Regions from separate parts of the Virgibacillus sp. CM-4 genome, predicted to be linked through region 2. Evidence: riboswitches for the same ligand, from Rfam matches in the RefSeq annotation. Region 2 holds a riboswitch; the other holds the start of a gene.
The links. Region 2 has a riboswitch for preQ1 ahead of queC (7-cyano-7-deazaguanine synthase QueC). Riboswitches for the same ligand answer to the same signal wherever they lie in the genome.
Positions count from the first base shown of each region.

Region 1: it holds a riboswitch for preQ1, as region 2 does, so the genes downstream of both, queF (preQ(1) synthase) here and queC (7-cyano-7-deazaguanine synthase QueC) in region 2, are expected to answer to the same signal.

Region 1 is NZ_AUQA01000003.1:100,864-117,309, forward strand. It holds gene M948_RS43190 (hypothetical protein) at 211-591, shown strand; gene yidC (membrane protein insertase YidC) at 531-1,295, shown strand; PreQ1 riboswitch class I at 1,376-1,422, shown strand; gene queF (preQ(1) synthase) at 1,608-2,126, shown strand; gene M948_RS31695 (queuosine precursor transporter) at 2,177-2,806, shown strand; gene M948_RS31700 (APC family permease) at 3,407-4,816, shown strand; gene M948_RS31705 (GntR family transcriptional regulator) at 5,188-5,847, shown strand; gene M948_RS31710 (thioesterase family protein) at 6,132-6,581, shown strand; gene pdhA (pyruvate dehydrogenase (acetyl-transferring) E1 component subunit alpha) at 6,619-7,683, shown strand; gene M948_RS31720 (alpha-ketoacid dehydrogenase subunit beta) at 7,685-8,707, shown strand; gene M948_RS31725 (dihydrolipoamide acetyltransferase family protein) at 8,719-9,939, shown strand; gene lpdA (dihydrolipoyl dehydrogenase) at 9,940-11,376, shown strand; gene nhaC (Na+/H+ antiporter NhaC) at 11,481-12,908, shown strand; gene M948_RS31740 (GNAT family N-acetyltransferase) at 13,041-13,805, shown strand; gene M948_RS31745 (ABC-F family ATP-binding cassette domain-containing protein) at 13,921-15,462, opposite strand; gene ade (adenine deaminase) at 15,983-16,446, shown strand, end outside.
Region 2 is NZ_AUQA01000006.1:1,082,308-1,098,753, reverse strand. It holds gene M948_RS38765 (4-hydroxyphenylacetate 3-hydroxylase family protein) at 1-209, shown strand, start outside; gene M948_RS38760 (TRAP transporter substrate-binding protein) at 382-1,416, shown strand; gene M948_RS38755 (TRAP transporter small permease) at 1,434-1,922, shown strand; gene M948_RS38750 (TRAP transporter large permease) at 1,912-3,216, shown strand; gene M948_RS38745 (STAS domain-containing protein) at 3,551-4,342, shown strand; PreQ1 riboswitch class I at 4,403-4,449, shown strand; gene queC (7-cyano-7-deazaguanine synthase QueC) at 4,541-5,203, shown strand; gene queD (6-carboxytetrahydropterin synthase QueD) at 5,203-5,637, shown strand; gene queE (7-carboxy-7-deazaguanine synthase QueE) at 5,638-6,360, shown strand; gene M948_RS38725 (hydroxymethylglutaryl-CoA synthase) at 6,570-7,745, shown strand; gene M948_RS38720 (CoxG family protein) at 7,799-8,251, opposite strand; partial or broken gene M948_RS38715 (ring-cleaving dioxygenase) at 8,457-9,406, shown strand; gene M948_RS38710 (FAD-binding oxidoreductase) at 9,564-10,922, opposite strand; gene M948_RS38705 (YjiH family protein) at 11,012-12,394, opposite strand; gene M948_RS38700 (aspartate aminotransferase family protein) at 12,407-13,711, opposite strand; gene M948_RS38695 (BglG family transcription antiterminator) at 14,283-16,382, shown strand; gene M948_RS38690 (PTS sugar transporter subunit IIB) at 16,394-16,446, shown strand, end outside.

The DNA of each region.
Region 1 (16,446 bases), on a different contig from region 2:
GCAGTTTTTATATGTCCATCTATTAGAATAGTTGAATTCGAATCATTTGTAAATATGTTAGATTTTATCTTGTCTTTTAACTAATTAAAAAAATCCAGGAAAATTTTTCAGGTCATGTTGAATCATGGTAATCAGGTATTAGGCTTAGGAATAGGTTTAAGCTGTGTTATAATTAAGAAAGATTTAAGCAAGAAAAGGAGGTGAGTATAAATGACGATTGAGTTGTTAAATGAACTTTTTAATGATGTATCTCCGCTATCACTGTATTTAAGTCTATTATTGACGATTGTCACGACATATCAATTTCTAGCTATCGATGCTAGAAGTATAATGGAAAATAACAATGTATTAACGAGGGAATATCATAATCAGCGGGTAAGATTATTGCCAATGCAGGAACTGCTAGGAGAATGTGCAGAAATCTTGCAATGGTTAGTTAAAAAGACGAAGCGTATCGCTTCACCAGACGATGATACAGACCAGCAGTCCTTCTCGTTTTTTAAAGATTTATTACAACGAGGAGGAAAACAATGCAAGGTCAATTTATACTCACTTTTCTTAAAAAATATGCCATTGTCGGTATCATTCTAATCTTTTTTTTAACGGGGTGCCAAGCAGATAGTGGATTATTTCATTTTGACAATCCATTCTCCGGGCTCATGAAATATGTAGCTGTGTTATTTGGAGGGGATTATGGTCTATCCATTATTTTAATAACGGTGCTTATTCGTTTGCTCTTAATGCCTTTATCATTAAAACAAACAAAAAGCGGCGCTAAGATGAAAGAGAAAATGAATGAAATGAAGCCTGATATGGACGCTATTACAGAAAAATATAAAGGGAAAACAGATCAAGAGTCCAAAACCAATATGCAACAAGAAATGATGCAGCTTTATCAAGAGCATCAATTCAACCCGTTAACCTCTATGGGATGTTTGCCAATGCTTATTCAATTTCCGGTGATTATCGCTTTTTATTATGCAATTAGAAACTCACCGGAAATCGCGACCCACTCATTCTTATGGTTTAATCTAGGCGAAGTTGATCTCATTTTGCCATTTATTGCAGCTGCGATATATTTTATTCAGTCACGTGTTTCAATGATTGGTATGGATGAAAAACAAAAGAAACAAATGGCCATTATGGGACTTCTTTCACCTGTGATGATTGGGTTCATTTCATTTAATACCCCAGCAGCTTTGCCGTTATATTGGACGGTCAGCGGGATATTTCTAGTATTTCAAACATTACTTGCTAAAAAATTATATTACCCTAAAAATGCTGTGCAGCAATGAGTTTAGTAAAGATGTGATTGACATCCTTTTACTCGATATATATAATTAGGCGAGAAAATGGATATTCGGATCCATATAAAATTGGAGAGGTTCTTAGCTATAACCCTCTATAAAAAACTAAGGACAACTGATGCGATAAAAAGCCATGTGCCTTGGGCCATGGCTTTCTTATATGAAAGAATAAACATATGTGACAACTGTCTAATTCAGGATCCCCCCCTTAAGTTTTCCTTCATACGTTGGGTTACATTCGATGAAAAAGTTTGCTTTAGGAGGAGCTTGAGCTGTGTGAGCTCGAAGGGGGCAGTAAACATGGAAGAGGAGGTTTTACTTGTGTCTGGAAGAAGTAATGATGAGTTGCATGGCGTAACGTTATTGGGAAGTCAGGGGACGAACTACGCTTTTGATTATACCCCCGAAGTATTGGAGGTATTTGACAATAAACATCCAAATCGTAATTATATTGTAAAATTCAACTGTCCTGAATTCACAACATTGTGTCCGAAAACAGGACAACCTGATTTTGGGACAGTCTATATTAGTTATATTCCTGATCAGAAAATGGTGGAAAGTAAATCGCTAAAGCTCTATCTTTTTAGTTTTCGTAACCATGGCGATTTTCATGAGGACAGTATGAATATAATTATGAATGATCTTATTCATCTTATGGAGCCACGTTATATCGAAGTTTGGGGAAAATTCACACCACGCGGGGGTATTTCCATTGATCCATATTGTAATTATGGAAAACCTGGTACCAAGTTCGAACAAATGGCAGAGCATCGTCTGCTGAATCATGATATGTATCCAGAGAAAATAGATAATCGTTAAGTTTATGAGGGTTAGCTATGTTCCTCTACTTCAGAAGAGGATGAAATACGATGTTTGTTTACTTAAATGCTTTGTTTGTGGGGCTTTTACTTTTATCAAATATATTAGCAGTGAAGCTATTTCAAATTGGCGAATTTATTTTGCCAGGTGCTGCAGTAGTTTATGTCATTACCTATTTGCTAACAGATGTTATTGGGGAGGTTTATGGGAAGGAAACCGCTAGAAAAACGGTTCAAGCAGGGTTTATAACACAATTGATTGGGATGTTATTTATTTTCATTGTGGTTCACTTACCTGCTGCTCCAGCATTTGGCCTGCAGGAAGAATTTGAACAGATCCTTGGGGGTAGCTTTCGAGTAATGATTGCAAGTCTTCTATCCTACCTTGCCAGTCAACATCTAGATGTTACTATATTTCATAGGTTGAAAGCGAATCATGGGGAGAAAAAACTTTGGTTGCGAAATAATATTTCAACGATGACCAGCCAACTCATAGATACTTCCATTTTTATTGTGATTGCATTTTGGGGAGTTGTACCTTTTAATGTATTGATTGGTATGGTTATTACACAATATGTATTTAAATTAATTATTGCTATTATTGATACCCCTTTCGCTTATCTATTAGTAAAGTGGGCGAGAAAGCAAGAAGTACACCAGGAAGGCTTGCGTGTTTATTGAATTTTCGGTAAACTCAAGTTATATAAAAATTAACTGCTGAATCTAATTGACTTTACTGATAAGTAAAGCGCTCCGTTAGATCAAAACCAGTTATATTGATAGATCTACCTTAGGTGATTTCTGTCTATATGACTGGTTTTTTGTATAAAAAGGAGGTATTACTGGGAGCAATTTATTCGAATTAGATAAGAAGCATTTTTTCAACCAATATCATCCATTCATGAGCAGCAAGCTAATGGGACAAAAGTGATTTTGCAAGAAGGCAGCGGCATCTATGGGACGCTGTTTCTTCCCTTTGGAATCTAAATATTGGTCTTATAATAGAAGAATTGGCAGAAACGGCAGTACTGCAAATGGAATAATTGGCCTTTAGCTCCCTTCTCCACATTGTGTCATGAACCAGCAATAACATTGGCTGAAAAGATTGCTTCACTTGCTCACTTGCACCTGAAGGATTGAACGCTGTTTTCTTTACGTTGGTTGGATCAGAACCCAATTTATTTGATGTATATCATAAGTAACATCGTAAAAGAAAGAATTTTTATCATGATATTTCGGAATAGTTTGTTAATATAAAAACACATGATCTGGAGGGTTTTTATGAATGAATCTGATAAGTTATTAAAAATTCTAGGTAATAAAGATGTGCTAGCACTAGCATTTGGAGCTATGATCGGCTGGGGATGGGTGGTTACATCTGGATTATGGATTACAGAAGCTGGATCAATAGGAGCTATTTTGGCATTTGTTATTGGCGGCCTACTTGTCGTTTTTGTAGGATTAACCTATTCGGAGTTAGCTTCAGCGCTTCCCTTGGCTGGTGGAGAACATGTGTATACATATAAGGCGATGGGGAGAGTGGCTTCTTTTATTGCTACATGGTCAATTATCCTTGGTTATGTATCTGTTGTAGCCTTTGAAGCTGTTGCTCTTCCAACTGTATTTGAATATGTTATACCTAATTATAGTCAAGGTTATTTATATACCATTGCGGGCTGGGATGTTACGCTCACCTGGGCAGGTGTAGGTATTATTGGTTCCATCCTAGTTGCTTGGATTAACTACCGGGGGATTAAGCTGACTACAGTTATTTCATTTATATTAACATTAATCATTTTAGTAGCTGGCCTTATGTTAATTACCGGGAGTACATTCGGAGGAAAAATGGAGAACATGCAGCCCTTGCTAGAAACAGGGCTTGCTGGTATATTGACGGTTGTTATCATGACACCATTTATGTTTGTAGGTTTTGATGTTATTCCACAAGCAGCTGAGGAGATTAATCTACCACAAAAGAAGATTGGGCAGTTATTAATATTTTCTGTTATTCTGGCAGTGATTTGGTATATTGCAATTATCTTTGGAGTTTCTCGGATATTAAGTCCTGCAGAACTTAATGCGTCTAGTTTAGTCACGGCAGATGCAATGGCAAAGGCGTTCGGCGGCAGCCAACTAATGGGGAATTTCCTTGTGCTAGGTGGGATTGGTGGTATATTGACAAGTTGGATCGGTTTTTATGTTGGAGGCAGCCGAGCAATCTATGCCCTTGCCAAAGCTGGGATGCTGCCGAAATCACTTGGCGACATACATCCAAAATATAAAACCCCACATAAAGCAATTTTATTAATTGCTATTCTCTCCACTGCTGCACCTTTATTAGGACGTCCCGCCTTAGTTTGGCTAGTGGATGCTGGTGGATTAGGCTTAGTCGTAGCATGGCTAATGGTAGCTATATCATATATTTTATTAAGGAAAAAAGCACCTACCATGGCTCGACCGTTTAAACTACCTTTTGGAACCACGTTTGGTTGGGTCGCTGCCGTGATGTCTTTTGGTGTTATGATACTGTATATGCCTGGTATGCCGTCGGCTTTGATATGGCCATATGAATGGGTTATTGTTGGGGTGTGGGCCATCTTAGGGGTGATCTTGTACAATTATTCAATGAAAAAATACGGTAAGGCATATGCGGATGATCATATGAAGAAAGAAATGAATAGAGTGGCATAATTTGTTGATGTCCCTCAGCTGGTAGAGCAACTCGTATTTTATTTGCCTTTAGGAGCACAGATCTTCCCCTTCCCGCGGACAACGCTCAAGCCTCCTCGTGGAAAAAACACACGGTGGGGTCTGGAACTGTCCGTTTTGCTGCAGGGAGTGTCACGCTCTGTGCTTCTTCGCTCTTTGCCTATGGCTGAAAAAGACTCTTCTCGATAGTGTGCCCCACAAAGTTAGCGATCCTCTTTCTTTAAATAAAGTTTTTCCTTTCATTACAGTTTTTAAAATTTCATAAACAAAGCCATTGAGATTTTGATATAATATAACCTATATATTCAGAAAAGAATGAGAATAAAGAACTAGCTTTCTGATTGGAGGTTATTATGACACGTATTATTAAACCTGAATCATTACATTTACAGGCTTATCATATTCTGAAAGAAGAAATCTTGGAAGGGGAGTATAAACCTTCTGAACGTATTGTTGAGGCAAAAGCAGCTAGTAAGCTAGGCATCAGCAGAGGACCAGTAAGAGAAGCTATTCGAATGCTTATTCAAGATGGTTTACTTACTTATAATGAAGGCTATGTTCGCGTTTACACACCTACCGTTCAAGATGTAGTGGATATTTTTCAGTGCCGAGAGAGCTTGGAAGCTTTAGCTATTAGCCTTGCCATTTACCATATCACGGAAGTAGAGAAAGAGCAGCTAACCAATAATTTACAAGCTACATACCAAGCATATGAGCAGCAGAAGACAATTGAATTAGGGAAGCTGGATCAAGAATTTCACGATATCATCATTCATGCATCCAAAAATAAACAATTAAAAGAATTGTTAGAAGTAATTCGTACAAAAATTCATTATATGCGAATAAGCATGGTAAAGGGTGAATTTTATCCTTCTTTTGTAAGTGAACATGAACGACTTGCTGAGCTGCTATTTAAGAGAAATGAAGCAGAAGCAAATGAATTGATGAAACAACATATTAAAAAAGGACTAGACGGTGTACTCATGCATATAGAAAAAGCTCAATCCAGATAGGCAACGTTATCTGGATTTTTTCATGTAAAGCTAAAGCGCGAGCAGGTGACTTTTAAGGATATTCAAGAGCTGTAGTTGTTCGAAATGTTTCTTTGTTTATATTCCTTAACAATTATGCCATTCTTATATTATAGTTAACTGTATGCAGTTGACTATAGTTATAAGATATTGTAACATACAAAATATACTAAAAATTTAGATACGTACGTTTCGAAAGCAACCGGATAAAGATTAAATCATATTGAAAGCGCATACATTATTTGCTTAGGAAAGAGTGATAGTCAATGAAGGAAGGGCTGTGTATTGGAGATACAAAGACAATTACGGTAGAAGTAACTAGAGAAATGTTTGCTCAATTTGGAGGAGAAGTTGTGCATCCAGTTTATTCCACTGCGTCAATGGTTTATCACATGGAATGGGTATCTAGACAGTGCATTCTTCCATACTTAGAAGAAAATGAAGAAGCTATGGGTGCAGCAGTTGCCTTAAATCACATAGCACCATCCGCGTTAGGGACGAACGTTAAATTGACGGCTGCGGTATCAGAGATAACAAAGCGAATGGTAACAACTGAACTGATTGTAGAGAATGATAATGGAAGGATAGGTGAAGGAGAAGTTAGGCAAGCTATCTTACCTAAGCACATAATTCAAGAGAAAGTCAGAGCAGCAAGCATTGGAGGAAACGTTTCAATATCTAGCCAGTTAGAAAGGAAACCAATTACCTTCTTATAATGAAGGGAATATAAAAGTAGAAAAAGGTGGGATATAGATGAAAGAGAAATATCCATTATTTCAAGTTATGGGTAAAGACGGGAAATGGCAGGATCAAACGTATGAAAAAGAATTAAATGAAGCCAAAGTAAAATCATTATATTACCATATGTTACGTATTCGTACGTACGACCAGAAGGGGGTAGCTTTACAACGACAAGGAAGAATTGGAACATACGTACCATTTGCAGGTCAGGAGGCAGCCCAAGTAGGTAGTGCACTTGCTTTGGGAGAAGAGGATTGGATGTTTCCTACATATCGGGACCATGGTGCGTCTCTAGCCTTTGGCGCAGATCTAGACATGATGCTATTACATTGGAATGGTCGGATAGAGGGGTGTCTTCCATCAAGGAAAAAGCATATCATGCCTGCTTCAATACCAATTGCTACTCATTTGCCTCATGCTACTGGTGCAGCAATGGCCGAAACGTATAAAGGAAGTAAAAATGCGACAATCGCTTATTTCGGGGATGGAGCAACCTCAGAAGGGGACTTCCATGAAGGATTAAATATAGCTAGTGTTTTTAAAGCTCCAGTTGTTTTCTTTAATCAAAATAATGGATATGCTATTTCGCTTCCGGTTGAAAAACAAATGAATTCGGAAACAATTGCCCAAAAAGCGGAAGCATATGGAATCCCCGGTATTCGAGTAGATGGAATGGATGTATTGGCTGTATATATCGCTGTACAGCAAGCGCTAGATAAAGCGAAAAGAGGGGAAGGTCCTACATTAATTGAAGCAGTAACAATGAGATTTGGTGCACATACAACTGCTGACGATCCATCTAAATATCGTAACCAAGATGAAATCAACCAAAAAAGTGAAGTGGTTGACCCGTTAATTCGTATTGAAAAGCATATGAAGGGGCGTCATATTTGGGATTCTGCATGGCAGTCCTCCCTATCTGAAGAAATAGGAGAAGAACTGGACAATGCAATAAGTCGAATGGAAAACTATCAAAAACCCGTAGTCTCGGATATGTTTGATTATGTTTTTGAAAAACCAACATGGACGATTGCGAAACAGAGACAACAGATTATTTCTAGAGGAGGACGGGGCTAGTATGGTTATGTCAAAGGAATTAGCCAAAACAGGGGAAAAAGTAAAAACAAATTCATTCAATATGATACAAGCGATTAATGATGGGCTAAAGACAGTACTGGAAAAAGATAAGCGAACACTCTTACTAGGTGAAGATATTGGCAAAAATGGTGGGGTGTTTCGGGCTACTGATGGACTACAGACAAAATTTGGTGAACAGCGTGTAATGGATACACCCTTGAGCGAAGCCGGTTTTGTTGGCACGGCTGTAGGGATGGCCTTAAATGGACTAAAACCAATTGTAGAAATTCAATTTTTAGGGTTTATCTATCCAGCTTTTGAGCAAATTGCAACACATGTGACACGAACACGAACACGTACGTTAGGTCATTATCATATGCCGATGGTAATCCGGGCTCCATATGGTGCTGGGGTACGTTCTCCGGAGATACACTCGGATAGCGTAGAGGCATTTTTCGCCCATATGCCTGGGATAAAGGTGGTATGTCCGTCTACTGCATATGATGCGAAGGGATTATTGCTCGCAGCAGTAGAAGACCCGGATCCAGTTCTATTTTTAGAACCAATGCGGCTGTATCGCGGTAAGCGCTACGAGGTACCGGTGGAGGAATATCATATTGAACTTGGCAAAGGAACAATGGTTGCTCAAGGAGGAGATGTGAGCATTTTCGCTTGGGGAGCAATGATGCCAATTGCGTTGGAAGCAGCTGAAAACATGAAGCAGCAAGCTATTTCATGTGATGTCATCGACTTGCGTAGCTTATACCCACTGGATAAAGAGATTATTGCTAATTCCGTACAAAAAACGGGAAGAGTGGTTATTATTCATGAAGGTCATGAAACTGGAGGAATTGGTAGTGAAATCATATCGATCATTAATGAGACCTCCTTCCTTTATTTAAAAGCACCGATTGAGAAAGTGACAGGATTTGATGTTCCCGTACCACTCTTTGCCTTAGAAAATGATTATTTACCAACAACAGACAGAATAGAGCAGGCGATTCTAAAGGTGTATGAATTTTAGGAGGTGATATTATGGTTCAGATCAAATTTAGCGATATAGGCGAAGGTATGACAGAAGGAGAAATTATACATTATTTTGTCGAGGTAGGAGATGAAGTATCTATCGATCAGCCTTTGGTCGAGCTACAAACAGATAAGATGGTAGCAGAGATACCTGCCCCATCCGCTGGTAAGATTACATCTATTCTATATGAACCAGGGGACGTTGTAATAGTCGGTACAGTAATAATGGAGATAGCTAATGATAAACAAATTAATTCTAATAATCAGGAACAAACAACAGAAATAATGGTTGATGATACGAAACCTCTCATAGAAGAAGCATTCCCTGCTGCTTCGTTCAATCAATATAACCGCATTTTAGCTGCGCCTTATACGAGGAAGATTGCTAGAGAGCTAGACGTTGATATAGAGGAAATAAAGGGAACTGGCCCTTCTGGACGCGTTATAGATGAAGATGTGTATCGCTTTGCAAATCAATCTGCACCTTCAGATGACATAGAGGTTGAAAAAACAATCGAAAAGAAACAGGTAGATAAGCAAGGTGAAGTTATTCCATTTACTGGAATTCGTAAACAAATAGCGCAAAAGATGAGCTATTCGTTGCAAACGATCCCGCATATTACCCATTATGATGAAGTAGATGTTACGTATTTAATCGAGGCTAGTAATGCCTTGAAGGAATCGAAAGATACGGTTTCCCTTGCTGCCTTTTTTGTAAAAGCAATCGTTGTTTGTTTAAAAGAATATAAGCTTTTTAATGCAAGACTTGATGAAGAAGCTGAGGTCATCCAATTACTAACGGATTATCATATTGGAATTGCAACGAATACAGAAAATGGTTTAATGGTACCCGTTGTTCCGGATGTAAATCAAAAATCGATTCGTACCATTGATCAACAAATGAAAGCCGTTGCTGCGAAAGCAAATAGTGGTCAACTTGCATCGGAAGCCCGCGTCCAAGGTACATTTACTGTTAATAATGTAGGTCCACTTGGAGGTACTGGTGCAACACCCATTATTAATCATCCCCAAACCGGAATTATGACTTTTCATAAAACAAGGAAGATGCCAGTCGTTATGAAAGACGATGAAATTAACATACGATCGATAATGAATGTCTCCTTATCTTTTGATCATCGTGTAATTGATGGGGCGCAATCCATTGCTTTTACCAATCGCTTTAAAGAACTGATTGAAAATCCGGCGAAGTTATTATTGGAGTTGATGTAAATGGTTGTGGGCGAATTTGCAGAACAACGGGAATTAATTATTATTGGCGGTGGGCCTGGGGGCTATCATGCAGCAATTCGCGCTGCAAGGTTAGGTTTACAAGTTACTATGATCGAGCAAGAGCATCTAGGTGGGGTATGTCTAAATAAAGGATGTGTTCCTTCTAAAGTATTTGCAAATGCCGCTAAGCATTTAGATGAAGTAAAGCATCTTTCATCATTTGGTATTTCAGCAGAGAACCTGTCTTTCCAAATCCATCAATTGGTCTCCTATAAAGAACAAACGATGCAACAATTACGAGCAGGTGTAGAAAACCTATGTAAAACCAACAAAATTGAAGTGATTCATGGTAGGGCCAATTTTATTAATGAACATCGAATTGGTGTAGAAATGGAGCATCGTTTTGAACTGTTTGAGTTTAAACAAGCAATTATTTCAACCGGCAGATCACCAATTTTGCCTAACTCCCTCATGGGCAACCCTCGTATCATGACAGAACAGACCATATTTAATTTAAATGAGGTCCCGGAAGAACTGGTGGTTTATGGAACGGATTATATCGCATTAGAAGCAGCTTTTAGCTATCGGAAAATGGGATCAAAGGTGTCGATTGTTTTGAATAATCGAGCCGATTTTCCATTTGATCATGCGATCAATCGAGAATTAAAGCGAATTTTAAAGAAAGAGAAAATACATGTTTACCGTGAATATCAATTGAAACAAGTGACTCCGAGGGGAGATCGCATTCTTCTACAACTTACCAAGCATGATAATCAATTAACACTTGCAGGAACGCATCTTTATGTAGAAACAAACCATCAGCCAAACATTGATTCTTTAGGCATTGACCAAGTCGGAATTCAACTGTCAGAAGCAGGTTTTATAGCCATTAATCAAGAAATGAAAACTACCATTCCTTCCGTATTCGCTATCGGTGACGTAACCGATGGAGTCGCTTCAGCTGTTAAAGCTATGAAACAAGGGAAAGTAGCGGCTGAAATTGCCGCCGGGTTATCAAGTGAGGTTGACTTAACAATGATTCCAACAGTTGTTCATAGCATTCCTCCAATTGCAGTCGTAGGTTTAACCGAACAAGCAGCAGAACAGCAAGGATATCATGTGAAAACAAGCCAGTTTGGATACGTTGCGAATAGTTATGCAACGATATCGAATCAAACAGATGGGATAGCAAAGGTTATTAAAGATGCTGATTCTGACCTTCTATTAGGTTTCCATACAATAGGAGCAGGTGCAATTGAGCTAATAAGTACAGGGGTCACGGCATTAGAATTAGTAGGAAGGGATGAAGATTTGTCATTCCCGCTTTATCCTCATCCTAGCTTTAATGAAACTATCTTAGAAGCAATTGAAGGATTAACCGATAAAGCTATTCACATAAAGCCAAAGAATAAACCGTTAGACTTAGCAAACAAATAGATATTGCTCAGATTCTTTTGCCACGTTTGGACATGTATTCAACTAACGATAGAACCCACATGATCTTGTTTTAACGTGAATAAAACAAAAAAAGGGGTAGTTATATGTATCGTATTAAAGCTGTTCAAACACCATCTTTATTGGAAGCTGTCATTATTACTTTAGCTATTGTGGGCATTATCAGTACGAGTATTATATTTTTTGAAGCTGCTCCTCATGTGCCGCTAGTGATCTCATTATTACTCTTGTGCACATATGGTCTCACTAAGGGGATTTCATATAAAGCGTTGGAAGCTGGAATTATCGAAGGAGCAACATCCGGGATGGGCGCTGTCTTTATTTTTTTTCTGATTGGTGTATTAATTGCTTCGTGGATGTTGGGTGGAACAATCCCAACGCTTATTTATGGAGGGCTTCAGTTAGTTACCCCTAGCTTCTATTTCGCGGTCGTATTTATTATAACCTCACTGATTGGAATTGTTGTGGGCAGTTCCTTAACTACTATTGCGACGGTTGGTGTGGCTTTTATTGGTATATCGGAAGCTGTCGATGTTTCCTTAGCGATAACTGCAGGAGCTATTGTGTCTGGGGCTTTTTTTGGAGATAAGATGTCACCATTGTCTGACACAACTAATATGGCATCGGCAACACTAAAGGTGGACTTATTTGATCATATAAAAAATATGATGGGTACGACGGTTCCCGCCTTCATTCTTACGTTAATCATCTTTGGCATTATTTCTCCAACGCTTACAGATGCTAATTTTGGCAAAATGATCGATTTTCAAAATGGTCTATTAGATACTAGATTAGTACATTGGTATAATGGATTTTTTCCGCTTGCAGTACTGCTTGTACTTTCAATAAAAAAAGCCCCAGCGATGTTAACGTTAGCTGCAGGCTCTCTAACAGCGATCCTACTGTCTTTATTCCATCATATTCCTTCACTTGAACGTTTATTCGGGGTTTTAATGGGTGGGTTTGTTTCGGAAACAGGGGTTGAAGCGATAGATGCTTTATTAACACGAGGTGGTATTAATGGAATGTTATTTACCATTGGCTTAGTACTGCTTGCATTAAGCATGGGTGGCTTGATGTTTACACTCGGAATCATCCCTAGATTGTTGGCTGCAATTGAACATTTATTACATAAGGTATTTTCAGTTATCATGGTTTCGGCACTAACTGCAGTAGGATTGAATGTATTAATAGGAGAACAATATTTATCCATTCTCCTAACAGGGGAGACTTATCGATCGCAATATGAAAAGGCCGGTCTTGCTAAAAAGAACCTATCTCGTGTAGCAGAAGATGCTGGAACGGTTATTAATCCATTGGTACCTTGGAGTGTTTGTGGTGTATTTATTACAACTGTTTTAGGTGTGTCTACACTGGAGTATCTTCCATTTGCATTCTTTTGTTTATTATCCCCATTACTGACTTTACTATATGGTTTTACTGGATGGACATTAACCTATGAAGTTAATGTCCAGAAAGAATCCGGTGCTGTAAGAGCGACGGGTACGGAATAAAGGTGGAGCTTTTTTATCCCTTGCTTTTATAGCGAGGGATTTTATTTTATCGTGTAATGAGCACAAACAACAAGATTTTCTGTATAATAGATATTGCGTTCATTTTAACATAGAGCTGTTAGGAGAAAAAATATGAATAGATTGAGCTTTGAGAACATATATACAGCAGGTGAAATCGTATACCAGTCGGATTTATATGTACATTATCATTATCCCGAAATGTTAATAAAATTTGATAGTAATTATTTGAAATTTCAAAACATGCCAACGTTAACTGCTTTTAAAGAAGCAGCTACTTATTTGTACAATTTTCATTTGCAGCAGCATCAATATCATGTCAAATTCACGTTTCCAGAGAATAGGAAGCCAACAGAAGAATTAATTCATCATTTTTTACAGAATAATTACGCGTATAGTTATTTGGAATTGTTCTCGATTCAACCCGACCAGTTTCCTCGCATCGAGAAAAATATGGATATAGCTATTGAGTTAGTAACAGCAGCTAATTTTGATACATACTTACAATTACAATATCAACAAGATATCTCATACGGGAAAGCGTTTGCCGAAGCAAAGCCATATGAATATCGACAACAATTTCAATCGGAAAATGTCATGCAGATTTTGTCTTATTTCCAGGGAAATATTGCAGGTTCTGTAGATGTAATTCTCGACAAGGATACTGCAGAAATTGACAGCTTATTCGTTCTTGAGGAATATCGTAGAAAGGGGATTGCTACTAGATTACAGCAATTTGTTATGGATCAATTTCCTAATAAAACAATCATTCTAGTGGCAGATGGCGAAGGTACGCCCAGAGAAATGTATATTAATCAAAATTACCGCTACCTTGGATTCCAATATGAAGCGATTAAAATATTTAAAGAAGAGAACTAGGTGTGTGTAATTTTGTAGGTTTGTTATCAGATATCGTCACATACCATAGATAAATAGCTATAAAAAAGACAGCAATCTTGATATCAATGATTGCTGCCTTGAAAAAAGAAATTGGTTACTGCCATTTTTCCATATTCCATACGTTTGTGACCCAGTCCTGATAAAATGTTGCCTCATGTGATACAAGAAGTAATGTTCCAGTATAGTCTTGCAGTGCTTTTTTAAGCGCATTTTTTGTTTCCACATCCAAATGGTTGGTGGGCTCATCTAGAATAAGGATGTTGCTTTTAGCAAGCATAAGCTTACATAAACGAACTTTTGTTTGCTCCCCTCCGCTAAGCGAAGCTAACGATTGAAAGATATGCTCTGTTTTTAATCCGCATCGTGCCAAAGTCTGTCTTACTTGTTTTTGAGTTAAATTTGGATAATTACCCCAAACCTCTTCTAATGCTGTATGTTTGGCAGCAACCCCCATTTCTTGCTCGAAAAATGCAGGTATAACACAATCGCCGATGCTTATACAGCCATTTAGTTCCGGGATTTCACCCAGTAATGTTTTTAAGGTGGTTGTTTTGCCAATACCATTATGTCCTATTAAGGCAATTTTATCACCACGCCTTAACTGTAAGTTGACGTTGCTAAATAACGGTTGATCATATCCAATATCCAGGCTTTCCGCTTGGAAGACAATATTGTCTGGTTGATTTGTAACGGAAAAAGAGAAGGTCGGCTTTGGGTTCATTGTAGGTTTTTCTATTCGCTTGATTTTATGCAACTTTTTCTCGCGACTTTTTGCTTGCTTGGCAGTAGAAGCTCGAGCTTTATTTTTTCGAATATACGTTTCAAGTTTTGTAATTTCTTCCTGTTGCTTCTGGTATTCCAAGTGTATTTGTCTTCTTCGTAAATCATAGGCTTCTAAAAATTGTTCATAATTACCGGTATATTTAGTTACCTTCTTATGTTCCAAATGATAAATAATTTGCACCACATGATTCATAAAAGTCGTATTGTGTGTAATTAAGATGAATGCATTTGGATAGTCGGTTAGATATAAAGTCAACCAGTCAATATGTGAAACATCTAGATAGTTCGTCGGTTCATCAAGTAATAATACATCTGGCTGCTGTAATAGTAGTTTTGCCAGTAATAGTTTTGTCCTTTGCCCACCACTTAATTTACTTACATCTGTATCTAAGCCTAATTGCGTAATTCCAAGTCCTGCAGCCACTTCTTCAATTTTTGCTGGGATACGATAAAAATCATGGCGGTCCAGTTTTGCTTGTAATTGACTGTAGTGATGTAATAATTGTTCAAGATCTTCTGTGGATGTACGCATTTTTTCGGTTAATATCATCATTTCGTTTTCGGTATCAAATAAATCATGAAAAGCCCCTTGAAGAAATTCCAGTATCGTCTTTCCTTGACTTAATTGAATATGTTGATCTAATGTTCCAATTCGTGCCTTAGGATGCCAGGTTATTTCCCCTTCATCTGGTACGAGCTTTCCAGATAGGATTTGAAAAAGTGTCGATTTTCCAGCACCATTTGCACCGACAAGTCCGATATGTTCGCCTTTTAACAAACGAAATGAAAGATCACGTAAAACAACTTTATCACCAAAAGCATGGGATACATGGTGAACGTCTAAAATACTCATCTTTATTCTCTCCTTTAACCCGAAAATCGTCCTTTTGCCTACAAGTACAAGGAGAGCAAACACCTTTTACCTTTTTAAGGTATAAAAAGAGCAGAGCGCAACGCCCTGCTCCACCAATTAGATGTTGACATAAATCTGCCATCCATATTTTATGAGTTCAGGTGTTAATCCGCTGCTTGTAACTTGCATAGGCTTGTTAAAAATGGACAGACTTCTCCCATTCTTAAGCACAAACAAGTTGAAGCAGAACAGATAAAAACATGGATCACCTTCACTCCTTTTGATGTTAGAATAATCAATCTTATTTATGAATATACCATGTAATCGCTCGTAAAGCAAATGAGTAAACATAAGAAATAAATTGTATGTTATAGTAAGTAAAATATTTGCTAGAAAATATCACACTACTGTTGATTGAAAAGAATGACATGCTAAAATAAATACATTTATTCGTGAGTAGACGTTTATGTAAACATAATTGAGAAAAAGGCAAAGAATGAAATGATTGGAGGCTGAAGGAATGAGTGATAAAACATTTATTAATAAAATTCAGGTATCTTCTGGGCGGGAGCTTGCTGATATTGTGATAAAAAATGGAAAAATCGTCAATGTTTTTAGCTCAGAGATCATGGAAGGCGATCTAGCAATAAAGGATGGCTATATTGTAGGTATAGGTGAATACGAAGGAAAAAAAGTAATTGATGCAAATCATCGTTATATATCACCAGCGTTTATTGATGGACATGTTCACATTGAGTCTTCTATGGTAACTCCCAGTGAATTTGCTAAGGTTCAACTCGTTCATGGGGTAACTACAATGATTTGTGATCCGCATGAAATAGCGAATGTGGCAGGAGTTAAAGGCATTGAATATATGCTGAAAAGTGTACTTGATTTGCCATTTGATTATTATTTTATGCTGCCATCCTGTGTGCCAGCAACACCGTTTGAACATGCAGGTGCAACCGTTACATCAGAGGAGCT
Region 2 (16,446 bases):
TTGGAGGCAGGAATGAACTATATGAAATTAATTATGCTGGTAATCATGAAGGTATTCGCTTAGATGCGTTGAAAATGGCTGATAATTCAGGACAGACAGCTAAATATAAAGCATTTGTAGAACAAGCATTAAGTGATTATGATCTTACAGGCTGGACATCGGATACATGGATTAATCCGGACAAACATCAAGAAAAAGTGTTTAACTAGATGCAGCACAAAAAAAGCACTTATATCCTGTTTATAGGTGCTTTTTTCTTTAAATAACAACATTAAGCTATGATTAATTGACATCATATATGAAATCATATATAATTTTATAATAAATGTAAGCGTTAACATATGGTGGATTACTACACTCCATTCCTTAGGGGGAGAAAATATGTATCGAAAGATGATGAGTTGTTTAATTAGTGTACTTCTCTTAGTTGTCCTTTCTGCTTGTTCTAGAGGTATAGCCTCTACTGGTTCTTCACATAATTTAATTATTTCTCACTTCTTACCGGGGAATCATCCGATTCAAACACAAGTATTCCAACAGATTGGGAATGATTGGAAGCAGAAGTCAAATGGGGAGATTACGTTTGAACTGTATCCATCCAATGCTCTAGGTAATGCCGGTTCACAGTATGATATGGCTGTTACAGGGGAGGCAGATATTGCATTAAGTGTACATGGGTATTCTCCTGGGAGATTTCCATTAGTCTCTGTTATGGAGTTACCATTTCTTGCAGAATCAGCTGCGCATGGTTCAGAAGTCATAGCCAATCTATATGAAGAATTTCCAAGTATACAGGCAGAACATGATGATACGATACCGTTATATTTATTTACTGCTGAACCTGCCCAGTTAATTATGAAAGACCATCAAATTGAATCACCAGACGATTTAAAAGGATTACGTGTTCGCTCTCCATCACCATTGGCTAATGATATATTGGAGGCTTTAGGAGCCGTACCCATTTCTATGCCGATGGGAGACGTATATGAATCACTGGAAAGAGGGGTTATTGATGGAGCAATGGTGCCTTTGGAAGCGCTTTACAATTATAATTTGCATGAAATAGCATCCTATATTACAATTGGAAACTTTTCAGCTACGCCATTTTTTACTGTTATGAACAAAGATACATATCAGCGTTTCACAGATTCAGAAAAGGAGCTTATTAATGAATCGACAGATATAAATACTGCTATTAAGAGTGGACGTGTTTTTGACGTAGATGGTCAAAAAGGAAGGAAATTAGCAGTTGAAAATGGCGCAAAAGTAATTGAACTTAGTGAACAACAATTAGTGCCATGGAGGCAGGCGCTAAATTCACTTGTACAATCATGGATAGAAGAGATGGAATCGAAAGGGTTACCAGGTGAAAAAATCTATCAGCGGGCGAAAGCATTAAAGGATGAAGTGAAGTAGCGGGAGAGGTGAATGGTGTGGAAAGAATAATACAGCGATTAAGTAAGATGTTGCATGTTTTTGCTCAGATTATCTTATTATTCATGGCAGTGATGATTACGTTAGATGTGCTTGGGAGATGGCTCTTTAAAACTCCAGTAACGGGCACTGTAGATTTTACAGAGTTAGGTCTATCTGTAGTTATCTTTCTAAGCTTAGCATATACACATGTCAAAGAAGAACATATTACTATTGACTTTGTTGTTGAGCGGTTTTCTCAGCGTATCCAGTGGATAGTTGAATCGATTATTCATTTATTAATCGCTGTTTTAATGGTACTTGTTTCTTGGAGTACTTGTCATTATGCGATACGACTTTTTCATGCTAATACAGTAACGGGGGATTTAAGTATCCCACTTTATCCAATTGCTATATTAGCAGTTATTGGTTCCATTCTCTTTGCATTCATTGCAATCCTGCATTCCATTTACTACTTGCAAAAGGTGGTTCATCAAAATGAGTCCTGAAATGATTGGTTTTATTGGGATTGTACTATTATTGATCTTATTTTTACTAAAAGTTCCAGTTGGTATTTCTTTGTTATTCGTAGGCTTAGTAGGTACAACCTTAATCAGGGGATGGGATGTAGCGTTTGCTCAACTAGGTAGAACTCCTTTTGATACAGCAAGTTCGTATTCATTAAGTGTTATTCCATTATTTATACTAATGGGGATGATTCTGTCGTACACAGGGTTAGGTAAGGACTTATATCGAGCGGTAGATAGCTGGATTGGTCATTTTCGAGGAGGATTGGCGATGGCTACAATTGGTACTGCAGCTATATTTTCTTCTATTTCCGGTTCCCTTAATGCAACAACTGCAACAGTTTCTAAAATAACCTTACCAGAAATGGATAAATATAAATATAAACCAAGCCTTTCCACTGCTTGTGTTGCAGCTGGGGGTACATTAGGTATTTTAATTCCCCCAAGTGTTATCTTAATATTATATGGAATACAAACAAGAGAACCCATTGGGGCATTATTAATTGCGGGTATTATTCCAGGAATTTTTCAAGTTATTATATTTATGATCATTATTGCCATTCTTGTTCGACGGAATCCTAATTTGGCACCAGCTAGAACAGAGCAGGCGACTATTAGTGAGAAGCTACATACATTAAAAAATGTTTGGCCATTTATGGGGTTATTTTTTATAAGTATTGGCGGGATATATTTAGGGGTATTCACTCCAACTGAAGCAGCCGGGGTTGGAGCAGTTGGTGCAATTATTTTTGCACTATTGTCTAGGCGTTTAGACTGGGATAAGTTAAAGCAATCGTTTAATGAATCAGTAAGGTTGACTGCTTATATTTTTCTAATTCTAATCGGTGCTACTCTATTTAGTCAATTTTTAACAATTAGTAGGTTGCCAGTCATGCTTACCAGTTTTGTAGGTGGGCTAGATCTCCATGCATATATCATACTTGTATTTATATTGATTGCTTTATTTTTACTAGGTTGCTTCATTGAAGGTCTTTCCTTAATTGTTTTAACGCTTCCAATAATTTATCCAATCATTATGGAACTTGGTTTTAATGGTGTTTGGTTTGGAATTATTATGGTGATGGCAATTAATATTGGTTCTTTAACACCACCGCTTGGGATTAGCATTTTTGTAATCAAAGGCGTTGCAACAAATATTCCAGTACAAACCATATTCCGGGGAACAGTACCGATGATTATTGGAATGATTATCTGCATTTGTTTATTAATCCTATTTCCACCGTTGGTAACGATCTTACCAAGTTTGATGAAATAATTCCTTATATAATAGGAGCCTTTTTACAGGCTCTTTTTTATATAGCAGAAGATCAATTATTTTAATTGGAAATAACTGTAACCAATTGATAATAGGGAACATTATATTCTAGCAGAATTTTTATGGTAGAGTATATAAATAAAGGAGTCGAGTAGGCAATTGCAGAATTAAAAACGTATCGAGATCGATAAAATAGACGGATCGAACAGAATAGATTAGCAAGTTAAGGGATATAATTAAGCCTTATCATATGATTTATCAAACAGGGATTGTATAATGATAGAAATGAGCAATTGAATGTTATATGTAACATAAGAAAAAGGATGGAATGACTGTGAAAAATAATAAGGAAAGATTATATTTATTGGAGAAGGCATTGAATTATACAGAGGTCGGTTTAATAATTACAGATCCTTCTATTGAAGATAATCCGATTATTATCGCTAATAAAGGTTTTTTAGAGCTAACAGGCTATAATGAAGAAGAAGTGATTGGAAAGAATTGCAGGTTTTTGCAGGGGGAAGAGACCAATAAAAAGCGTGTGAATCAAATTTGCGAAGCTGTCGATGCTAACGAATCGATTTCTGTGCAATTATACAATTATAAAAAAGATGGTACGGGTTTCTGGAACGAATTATCCATTGATCCGATGTGGATAGAAGAAGATCAAAAACTCTATTTTGTTGGAGTGCAAAAAGATGTTACAGATGAAAAACAAAAGGAACGCCTGCTTCAAGAAAGCTTGGTAGAAATTGAAAAGATTTCTACTCCAATTGTTCCAATAAGGGATGATGTTTCTATTTTGCCGCTTATTGGCAATATGAGCGACCATCGATTAGAAGCTTTGATGACTTCATTATCTGCTTATTTGGAGCAATCGAATGAAGAATATTTGATTATGGATTTATCTGGATTGTATGAAGTGGATACGTATACCGTTTCACGCTTTTTAAAAATTCATCAATTTATATCACTTATGGGGAAGCAGCTATTAGTAGCAGGCATTCGCCCAGATATGGCGATAAAAACGGTATCCATTCAAGATACGTTTAAAGATATGAAAACATTCAAAAACGTTAAAATGGCAATTGAACATATTGATCGTGTAAAAGAAAAAGAGGTATAGGTTTTAGCCAATTTATGGTAAACTAATGATAACAAGTAAAAATAAGAATTCTGTAAAATAGCAGGAGAGGTTCGAAATTCCATCCCTCTATAAAAAACTAAGGAGATCAAAACAACACACCTTCTTAGTGTTGTTTTTTTGATGGAAATTTTAGTAACGAACGCTCTTCTTTGTTGTAAAAAGGGAGGAGAAGAGTCGATGAACAACCAAAAAGCAGTCGTTGTATTCAGTGGTGGTCAGGATAGTACTACCTGTTTGTTCTGGGCATTGCGTGAGTTTGAACATGTGGAGGCAGTAACATTTCAATATGGACAACGGCATCTAGAAGAATTACATGTTGCGAAAAACATTTGCGATCAATTAAAAGTAACGCATCATGAACTGGATATGAATCTATTAAATCAGTTAGCTCCAAATGCATTAACTCGTAAAGACATAGCGATTACTGAAGGAGATGATGGCTTGCCATCTACATTTGTCCCCGGAAGAAACCTGCTGTTTCTATCTTTTGCAGCAATATTAGCTAAGCAAATTAATGCAAAGCATGTGGTAACAGGGGTGTGTGAAACAGATTTTAGTGGTTATCCTGACTGCCGAGATATATTTACCAAGTCCTTAAATGTGACATTAAATTTAGCAATGGATGATCAATTCGTTATCCATACTCCGCTTATGTGGCTGGATAAAGCAGGAGTATGGGAATTAAGTGATCAATTAGGAGCTTTTTCGTTTGTGAAAAATAATACATTGACTTGTTATAACGGATTAAGAGGTAGTGGATGTGGGGAGTGTCCTGCTTGTCAATTACGTCAAACTGGTTTAGAAAAGTATGAAGCAAATCGAAAAAAGGTGAGAACGTAATGATCCAACAAATCTATCCTTTCATAAACCATAACTATACATATGAAATCAATAAAGACTTTCATTTTGCTGCGGCCCATTATATTCCCCATCAAGACGCTGGAAAATGTCAATCGATGCATGGGCATACGTATTTTACAAATATTACTATTGTTGGTGAAGAACTCAATCATACAGGGTTTTTAGTAGATTTTAAACAAATAAAAAATCTTATTCATAAACGTTTTGATCATGTTGTCATGAATCAGGATGTTGCTTTTTCCGATCATAATCCCAATGCTTTTCCAACTACTGAGATTGTGGCACGGACGATTTATGAACTTGTGCAGGAATACTTAGATACATTATCCCATTCCCCCCGCTGTATCCAAGTATATATACGAGAAACACCGTCCAGTTATTGTGTATATCGTCCAAAGAAAGGGGATAGGTAAGTGAAAATACCAGTAATTGAAGTTTTTGGGCCGACGATTCAGGGGGAAGGAATGGTTATTGGTAGAAAAACCATGTTTGTCCGAACTGCTGGTTGTGATTATTCCTGCTCATGGTGTGATTCAAAATTTACTTGGGATGGTACAGAAAAACATCACATTCAAATGATGGAAGCAGAAGAGATTATGCAAGATTTAAGGGAAAAAGGTGCTGATCAATTTGGTCATGTGACGATCTCAGGTGGGAATCCTGGATTACTCCCCCAAATCGATCAACTGATTGATATCCTGCATGATCACGATCTGGAGGTAGCGCTCGAAACACAAGGGAGTAGATGGCAGACATGGTTTACAAAGATTGATGATCTAACACTTTCTCCAAAACCTCCAAGTTCAGGGATGAAAACAAATTATCAAACCCTTGATTTTATTATTGATTCATTGAAACAAAAGCAACGTGGAAAATGCAGTTTGAAAGTAGTCATCTTTAATGAAGATGATTTAGGATACGCAGAAAATATCCATCAACGCTATCCAGATGTAAGCTTATATCTTCAGGTGGGAAATGATGAAATTACGATGGATAATGATCAAGCATTGTCGTTATATTTACTGCAAAAATACGAGGAGCTGATTGACCAAGTAATGGTTAGCACTATTCTAAAGGATGTCCGAGTGCTTCCACAGTTACATACATTTCTTTGGGGAAATAAGCGTGGAGTATAGGGATAAATTAATACAAGAAGAGCCCAGACTGTTTCTTTACAGAGCTGGGTTTTTTTAAGTCGTTAACACACGATGATTGTGTTTAGAAGTAGATTATATTATCATTTAATATATTGGTATGTAAAAAGAATTAATTGTGAATAAAATCACTAATGGTAGGAAAGCGATACTTTTAGGAATTCTAACTATGGTAGTAAAGGAGCAGAACATTGAAGATTGGTATAGACAAAATAGGATTTTATGCACCACATTTATTTTTAGATATGAATAAGTTAGCAGTCGCTAGAGATGTTGATCCAGCAAAGTATACGATTGGTATTGGACAAGAGAAAATGGCAATCGCTCCGATTACACAGGATGCAGTCTCACTCGCAGCGAATGCTGCTTTAAATATATTAGACGATAAAGATAAGGAAGACATTGACTTTGTCATTTTTGGTACAGAATCTGGTATTGATTATTCAAAATCAGCTGGGGTATATATCCATGATCTATTAGGGCTGAACCCAAAAGCGAGAACAATTGAGGTGAAGCAAGCATGTTATGGTGCTACTGCTGGAATTCAAATGGCGAAGGGTCATATTGCTTTACATCCAAAAAGCAAAGTGCTTGTTTTAGGTGCGGATATTGCAAGGTATGGATTGAACTCTGGTGGAGAAGCAACGCAAGGAGCAGGTGCAGTTGCAATGGTTATTAGTGCAGACCCACGTATTCTAGCTTTAGAAGATAAAAGTGCTTATTTAACAGCCGATATTATGGACTTCTGGCGCCCTGTCTACTCAGATACAGCAATGGTCGATGGCAAGCTTTCAAATGAAAAGTATATTTCTTTCTTTGAGAGTGTATGGGAAGATTATAAAGTACAATCAGGGTTCGGTTTAGAAGATTTTACAGCTATTTGTTTCCATCTTCCTTATACGAAAATGGGTCAAAAAGCGTTACGTGCGATCTATGAACAAGGAACGGAAGAAGATAAGGAAAGATTAGTGGCCAATTTAGAAGCTAGTAAAACGTACAATAAGCAAGTTGGTAATATTTATACAGGTTCTTTATACTTAAGCCTTCTATCATTACTAGAACAGCAGGAAGAGTTACAGGACGGTGCAAGAATCGGCTTATTTAGTTATGGGTCTGGTGCTGTTGGAGAATTCTTTACAGGAGTACTACAGCCTGGTTATCGTAAGTATTTAAATACTTACGATCATGAAGAATTGCTTGCTTCTCGAACAGAATTATCGGTGGATGCTTATGAAACAGTTTTTGAAGACACCTTGCCAGCAGATGGCTCAACTGTCGAGCTTGAAATTGAAGCAGATCCTGCCAAAATAGCGTTATCAGGAATTAGTGGTCATATGCGACACTATGTTCACAAAGACAAAAAATAAGTATATAAAAACGGATTTCGAAACCGCAAACGAAATCCGTTTTTATTTTACAATTAATTAGTTGCTTCGATTTTAGTGATCTCTTCAGCGATGGCTTCTGTTAATTCCTTGGCTGTTTTAGGAACAAAGGATTTAAGGACAGGATTAATCATTTTAGCCATCAGCCCACCTGCAGTAATGGAAAGATTTCCTGTAATTTTTGTTGTTGATTCAGCTAGTGCCTCTGCTTTAAAATACCCTTCTCCGTCAAAGTTTTCACTCAATCCTTTTAAGTCAAAGGTTACTTTTGTTGGTTTCTGCCATTCCGTAATAATTATTTTCAAGTTCACCGTTTTTTGTATGATTCCAAGGTCGCCTTTGAATTTCCATGTGGATTCTCTGTCATTAAGAATGTCATGTTCAATATATCCTGGAACTAAAGGTGCCCAATGATTCATATCGCTCACGAATTCCCACACGTTTTCAATTGGTACGTCAATTTCTACTTCGTGTATTCCACTTGGCATACCATTCATCTCCTTTTCATCAAATACATTATCTTCGAAAATAGAATAACATGTTTATTCTTTTCCACAAAGCTATTTCAACTAATCATTTTTTAAATAACAATAGAAGAAGGATTTACAGTATAAGAAGAACATTTTATAATTATATTTAATTAAAAATAAATGAATTAAATATATATAAATTAAATATGAGGTGAGCGGTTAAATGAAAAAGACAGCTGGAATACACCATATAACCGCTATCGTTGGTCATCCACAGGAAAATGTCGATTTTTATGCAAGTGTGCTTGGTTTACGATTAGTTAAGAAAACCATTAACTTCGATGATCCTAGTACTTACCATCTCTATTTTGGAAATGAAGGAGGAGAACCAGGTACGATTATTACCTTCTTCCCATGGTCACATGCATTTAAAGGTCGAATTGGCGATGGCCAAGTCGGAACCATTTCCTTTGCTATACCAGTTGGGTCTTTATCATTTTGGAAAGAGCGCTTTTATTAATTGGCTATTGACTTCACTGAAGCGGAACGTTTTGGGGAGACGTATCTTTCGTTCAAAGACCCTCATGGACTACAATTAGAATTAGTAGAGAAAGAAGCGGGAGAGGCCAATCATTGGATGATTGGAGATGTTACATCAGAAGTAGCGATTAAAGGGTTTGCGGGAGCTGTTTTATTATCGGCTAAACCTGCAAGCACAGCTGAGCTGATGGAAGATATTTTGGGTTTTGAAAGAGTAGGAGAAGAAGGTGATTTCGTTCGTTTGACTTCCTATGCTGATATAGGGAATACGATTGATATTAAATTAACCACAAACGGAGGATCGCAAATGGGTGTTGGCACAATACATCATATTGCATTTCGTGCCAAAGATGATAAAGATCAATTAGATTGGCAAGGCTATATTGCTAACCATGGGTATGCAGTTACCCTGTAAAAGATTGAAATTACTTTCAAGCGATCTACTTCAAAGAGCATGGCAATTTACTGTTTGAAATTGCAACAGATCCTCCAGGTTTTGCTCATGATGAGTCGTTTCAGGAGATGGGAAGTAAATTGAAACTACCACAACAATTTGAGATTTATCGTAATCGATTGGAGAATACCTTAATTCCAATCGAAGTAAAAATGAAAAATGAAGATGATGAGGGTTAAGTAGTATTCCATTATGTGATAAACATTTGTTCAAGTTTAATAAGAGAATCCGTTAATTGGTAGAAAGATCCAACGATCAATCGCCTTTACAGCAATACACCTGTAGAAGAAGTGACAGGGTGAATGGATGCTGAATAACCCATGGAATATCAATGGGTTATTCAATAAATATTTTTCCTGGATTAAGGATGTTACTTGGGTCAAGCAATTGTTTTATTTGGTGCATAACTTCTAATGCAGTTCCATGCTCCTTTTGCTGATATTTTCGCTTGCCTATTCCGACGCCATGCTCACCAGTGCATGTTCCACCAACATCAATAGCTAGTGTTGCCAATGCTTCATTTGTTGCCTCGGCTTTTTCGCGTTCTCCAATTACAGCAGGGTCAAATAATACAAGTGTATGGAAATTCCCGTCGCCTACATGCCCCCAAACGCCGCCAGTTAGTCCGCTGTTATCTATTAATTGCCTCGCATAAGTAACTAATTTAGGCAGTTGTGATATCGGTACACAAACATCAGCGCCAACTTCATCTATTCCATCCGTATGCTGAAAAGCGTAAGATAAGTTATAACGTGCCTTCCATAATTCTTCTTGTTCTACTGGATCGGTAGCTACTGTCCAGTGTTTAGCCCCGAGCGTTTTAACTATCTTTGCAGTCAGTTGAACATCAGCTTCTACCCCGTGTACAGATCCAGCAAATTCAAAGAATAAAGAGTGTGCAACAGGAAAGGTGTATACATTTTGTCGATTAACTTCAGCAATACTAGCCGCATCCATCAGTTCCATTCGCTTAATAGGGATTGTTTGTAATAAGATTTCTTTCGCTGCTATGGCACATGTTTCCATGGACGCAAATGTACAACGTGCCATTACTGTATACTCTGGGATTCCGTGTAGTTTAAGTGTAATTTCAGTAATAATTCCTAATGTCCCCTCTGAACCAGCAAAGAGGTTTGTCATTAGGTAGCCAGAAGAGGATTTCTTTGCTTTGGTTCCTGTATGAATAATTCTGCCATCGGCCAGCACGACTTCTAGATCTAATAATTGATCTTTCATAGCACCGTATCTAACAGCGGTTGTACCACTTGCATTAGTTGCAACCATACCACCGATGGTTGCGTTTACCCCAGGATCAACGGGGAATTGTAATCCTTGTTCACGAATGACATCATTTAACTGAAAACGAGTGACACCAGGTTGAACAGTGATCGTCATATCATCTGGCGAGAATTCAATAACCTGATTCATTCGGCTGAAGTTCATGGAGATTCCATTCTCAACAGGTATGGCTTGCCCTTCTAAACCGGAGCCTGTCCCAAATGGAGTGATTGGGATATGATAGTCTCGTGCTACTTCTACGATCAGTTGAACATCTTCAGATGAATTTGGATAACAGACGACTTCAGGCAGTACGGCTGAATGAGGTGATTCATCATAACTGTGACGAATAAGATCATCTGTTTGTTGACTTACCTTCTCTTTTCCTAATTTCTCAATTAATACATTGATATACACATTTATCACCTCAGGCAGTTTTTATATTTTCAAGAAGGCAAGGGAAGAGGAATACATTGTTATCTCCTTAGCATTCTAGGGTTTATATATTAATAAATTAGATGTGCAATGATTACGATAATGGGTAGTGAGATAATAGTACGCTCAAGAAAGATGATAAATAAATGCCAAGCTTTCACTGGAATTTTTGAGATTAATAGCAATGTGCCCATCTCGGTTAAGTAAATAATTTGCACTAACGACAATGCCCCGATAACAAATCGAGTAATTTCCGCTTCAATTCCTGAAGCTAATACAGCTGGTAAAAACATATCAATAAAGCCGATAATAGTCGCTGGTGCTGCATCTGCTGCATTAGGAAGCTGCATTACTTCAAGAAGTGGAATAATTGGCTGCGAAATAATTTCAAAAAATGAAGTAAACTCAGCAATCACTAAAGCAATTGTACCAATTGCCATTACTTGTGGAAGTAACACAAATGCAATCCCTAAGAAAATAGAATTCCCCTGTTTTACCTGTTCTTTAAACGAACCAGCACTTTCTGCACGTTTGACTGCTTGGTGAATTCCCCATTTGAATTTGCTTATGTTGGCTGGCACATCTTCTTGATAGTCATTATTTGTATAATATTGATCTGGTATGTTAGCGATAGGTGGAATTCTTGGAACAATTACAGCACTTACAATTCCAGCCACTACGATGGCTAGATAAAAGAGTGGGAACATATGATCAACCTCTAGCATACCAGCGATCACTAAACAAAAAGGCAAGGACACGGTAGAGAAGCAGGTTGCGATTGCTGCAGCTTCTCTACCAGTGTAGAACCCATTCTGATACTGTTCTCTTGTAATCACTACACCAACATTTACATTTCCAATCCATGAAGATAGGAGATCAATTGCTGAACGCCCTGGTAACGTAAAAAGGGGTTTTATGATGCCGCGTAGTATCGAGCCAAAGAATTCCATAACTCCAAAGTTGATAAGATATGGCATTAAGAACGATGCGACAAAGAACCATACAATTAAACTAGTTAATAATCCAAACATTACTTCACCAGTAAGCTCAGAATAAATGATTTCCATACCAGCTCCAAAGTATGTCATTATTGCAAATATCGTCCCAAGAATTCGTAAAATGGTCCAGAATATGGTTACGTTGAATAAAGACATGAATAGTGCAGACTTTTGAATAAATCTTGGTTTAAAAATGGCTTGTACCACAGTAAATACAGTAGAAATCACCATAATCAAAGTGACAATTGCAGGTAACCAATTGGATAGAATATCAATGATATACTCTGTAATAATACCTAATGGTATATTAAATGTACCCCCATCAAAAATGGGAAATAAAAAGATGAATACTCCAAATAATGAAGGGAGGAGGAACTTTAACAATCCACGTGTATGGACATTTTCTTCTTCCTGGCTTTGTTCATGTTCCTGTAAATGTTCTGGATAGTCACTCATTTTATTTTCCTCCTAAAGGCGGGCAAGGACGTTGTCTAGTACATTTAGTCCTTGGTCTATTTGTTCTTTGGTTATCGTTAATGGTGGAATCATACGAATGACTTCACCTTCGTTTCCGCAAAGGTAGAATAATACGCCTGCTTCTAAACAGCTATTTAATACGTTCATAACAGCTTCACCGTCAGGTTTCCCATTTACTGGATCCCTTAGTTCTATACCGAGCATTAAGCCAATTCCACGCACTTCATGAATCACATCATATCTCTGCTTCATCTCTGTTAATCTGGTTAATGCATAAGAACCCATTTCCGATGCGTTTTCAAGCAAGTTTTCTTCCTTTATTACGCTTAAAGATGCTCTAGCAGCTGCACATGCAATAGGATTTCCGCCAAATGTTGTACCATGAGATCCAAGTGGCCATTGTTCCATAAGTTCTTTAGACGCAACAGTTGCACTAAGTGGTAAACCAGCAGCAATACCTTTTGCGATTGCCATAATATCTGGCGTTACACCAAATGATTGTGCAGCAAACCAATTACCTGTACGTCCAAAGCCTGTTTGTACTTCATCAAAGATGAGTAGGATACCATGCCGATCACATATTTCACGTACTTTCTTTAGCCACGACTTTGGAGGAATGATATAACCGCCTTCCCCCATTACAGGTTCCAAAATCATACATGCAACCTCTTCTGGATCTACTTGATGTTTAAATAGAGACGTAACATCCTTCTCCAGTTTAGCAGCAAAGAAGGTATCAGGATCTTCATCACTCGGACAATCTTCTGGTAAAGCATACGGGAGTTGGTAAGTTAGCCAAGATGGTTGCTGAAATTTCCGATACTTACTCTTCGATGTGGATACACTTAACGACCCGATTGACCTTCCATGAAAGTTTCCAGTAAATGAAATAATGTATGGACGCTTCGTAACATGTTTTGCTAATTTCAATCCACCTTCAATTGCTTCCGTTCCACTATTTGAAAAGAAGAAATTATCTAGATTACCTGGCATTATTTCTTGCAATTCTTCAGCTAGTTTTAATATAGACTCATAGATAATTACCCCTGAAGGTCCATGTACAAGATGGTCAGTACTATCTTTAATGGCTTGTACGACTTTTGGATGACGATGTCCCACATTTTCTACCGCAATACCAGAAGTGAAATCTAAATATTGCTTTCCATCTGTTCCATAATAATAACAGCCCTCCGCCTTGGTAACTGGTAAGTTCGGATGATCTTTAGCCATGCTAGGTGCTAAAAAGTTCCCAATAGAATTTGTAAGTTGTTCCCAATTATTTGTAGGTGTTGTCATTTCCATGCTCCTTTGGTTTATCTTTTTATTATTAATGTATATTTATAAAATTATTTGCATAAAAATTATATACTAAATTTCGTGAATTTAGAAGAGGTAATCGAAATTTCTTATCATCTATGAATAAAGCATTTTTTTCCAAATAAAACAAAGGATTGGTGTACATATAAAAAGGCCGATGAACTTAACAAATTGTTGCTAAGTCATCGAGCGCTCCGTACAAATGGAATAGGTGGTGCAGCTATAACTGTTTTTTTCTCCATAAGAATGTATATAAATCAACAAAAAATGAAAAAAGCAACACTACAGGGCGATAGAATAAACCCTATTACGATAAAAGCTTGATTCGTTTGGATCGGCGGTTTTGGTATCGTGTTGCCCATGAGCATACCCCCTTCACTATTCTAATTAGAAAGTTGACTGTTTTATTTTGCAAATTTATAGCCTTACAATTTATACCTAGTGAACCCCCTTACTATTGTTGAAATAACAGATTATAATAAGGTTGCAAGTTAGATGAAATCATTTAACAGTTAGTTATTGCAATATTTCTTTTCTGGAAAGGAATCTAATGATGGTATTAGATAAAAGACGTGCGCACTTATTATCTTTGTTAATTCAAGAGGAAAATCCTATTCATGCAAACGCATTGTCAGAAATAATAGGGGTTTCATCACGTACAATTTATTATGATCTGCAACAAGTTAATGATTGGTTAGAGAATCAAGAACTGCAACCAATACAATCGATTTATGGAAAGGGTTATTTATTAGTAAGTGATGTGAAGGAGGAACTACAGGGTCAAGGTATTCATATTACGGATGAATACGAATATCAACTGGCGGAGAGTGAACGTCAGTATCTTCTAATGATTAAATTATTGATTGAAAATCAACCATCTACGATGAACCAATTTATCAAGTTGACACAGATGAGTAGAAGTTCCCTGGTTAAAGATTTAAAAACGGTAAGAACGTATATAGATGACTATGAACTTACACTTACTTTTACACGTCCAATAGGCTATCAAGTCAATGGTTTAGAAGAAAATAAACGAAAACTATTATTAAGTATTCTTTCACGTACGATCTTACAATCTAACTCAGTTATACTTCATAAAAAAATCTATCAATTATTATTTGCGAACAGTCAAGATAAAATACGTGACATGCTTTTAACCATTATCCATAAGGCAGAAAGCAAGTTACATCTCACTTTAACGGATGAAATGGTGGAAATGTTAATTGTTCAACTGCTTATTATGATCAAGCGTATAAAGGTTGGTCAAGTCGTCGAAGTAGATAGCCAAGAAAAGGAGGTATTGAAACAATCCACCTATTTTAAAGCATCGCAGTTTATAACCAATACGTTAGCTGAGCAATTCGAAATGCCGGTCCCATTCAATGAAGTTTGTTTTCTAACCATGAATTTATTAGGTTTAAAAGTTCATCATGATGATTTTAGGAACTATACAGAAAGAGAGCTATTCGGTTTACAGCATGTTGTGCATCGAATGGTTTCAGATTTTCAAAAAAATGCTTGTGTTATTTTCAACGACCGAGAAGGTTTAGAAAAAAATCTTATTTCCCATATGAAACCATCCTATTATCGTCTGAAGTATGGGGTGCCATATTCGAATCATTTAACTGAAAATATTCAAAAGAATTATACAGACATCTTTCATTTTACCAAACAAGTCGTCATTCATTTACAATACTATGTTGGTAAACCTATTCCAGATGATGAAGTTGCTTATATTTCTCTACACTTTGGTGGTTGGTTAAAGAAAGAAAAGAAACAAGTAAACATGAATTATAAGGCAATTATTGTATGTGAGAATGGGATTGGGACGTCGAACATGTTAAAGACTCAATTAGAAAGTTTGGTTGCAGGATTAGATGTAGTAGCAATTCAATCCATTCGTGAATTTCATATTAATCACTATAACGTGGATGTCATTTTCTCTACAAATTATTTAAAGGAGAAGGAAATTCCTGTTATTCATGTAGCTGCTATCCTAACCAACTATGAGAAAGAAAGAATTTTGAAGCAAATAAATGACATGTTCCATATCTCTTCTGTGAATAAAAATAATACAGAACATTTAATGGAAGTAATTGAAGAATTTGCTGTCATACAGGATCCGATAGGTTTGAAAACAGCATTAGCAAACCTTATTGAAAATCGAAAGCAATTAGTAAAGGAGATAAGGAAACCAATGCTAAATGAGTTGTTAACAGCAAATACCATACAATTCCGAGATCGAGTGTCTAATTGGCGAGAAGCTATTACAGTTGCGGCAGAGCCTTTATTACACCAAAAGTCGATTCGCTCTGAATATATACAAGCGATGATCGATAATGTGAACGAACTGGGACCCTATATTGTAATGGCACCTAATATTGCATTGCCACATGCAAGGCCAGAAGCTGGGGTAGAACGCTTAGGGATGAGTTTTCTTAGATTAAAAGAACCTGTTTACTTTTCAGATGAAGAAAAACATCGTGCCCAACTTATTATTGTATTAGCTGCAATTGATAATGAAACCCATTTAACAGCTTTATCACAATTAACGGAACTGTTATCGGAGGAAGAAAAAGTAACGCATTTAATAAAAGCTGAAAGTATAGAAGATGTACAACATATGATGAAACAAGTTATTAAGGAATAGGGGGATAAAAAATGAAAAAAGTATTAGTTGTCTGTGGAAATGGGTTAGGAAGCAGTATGATCGT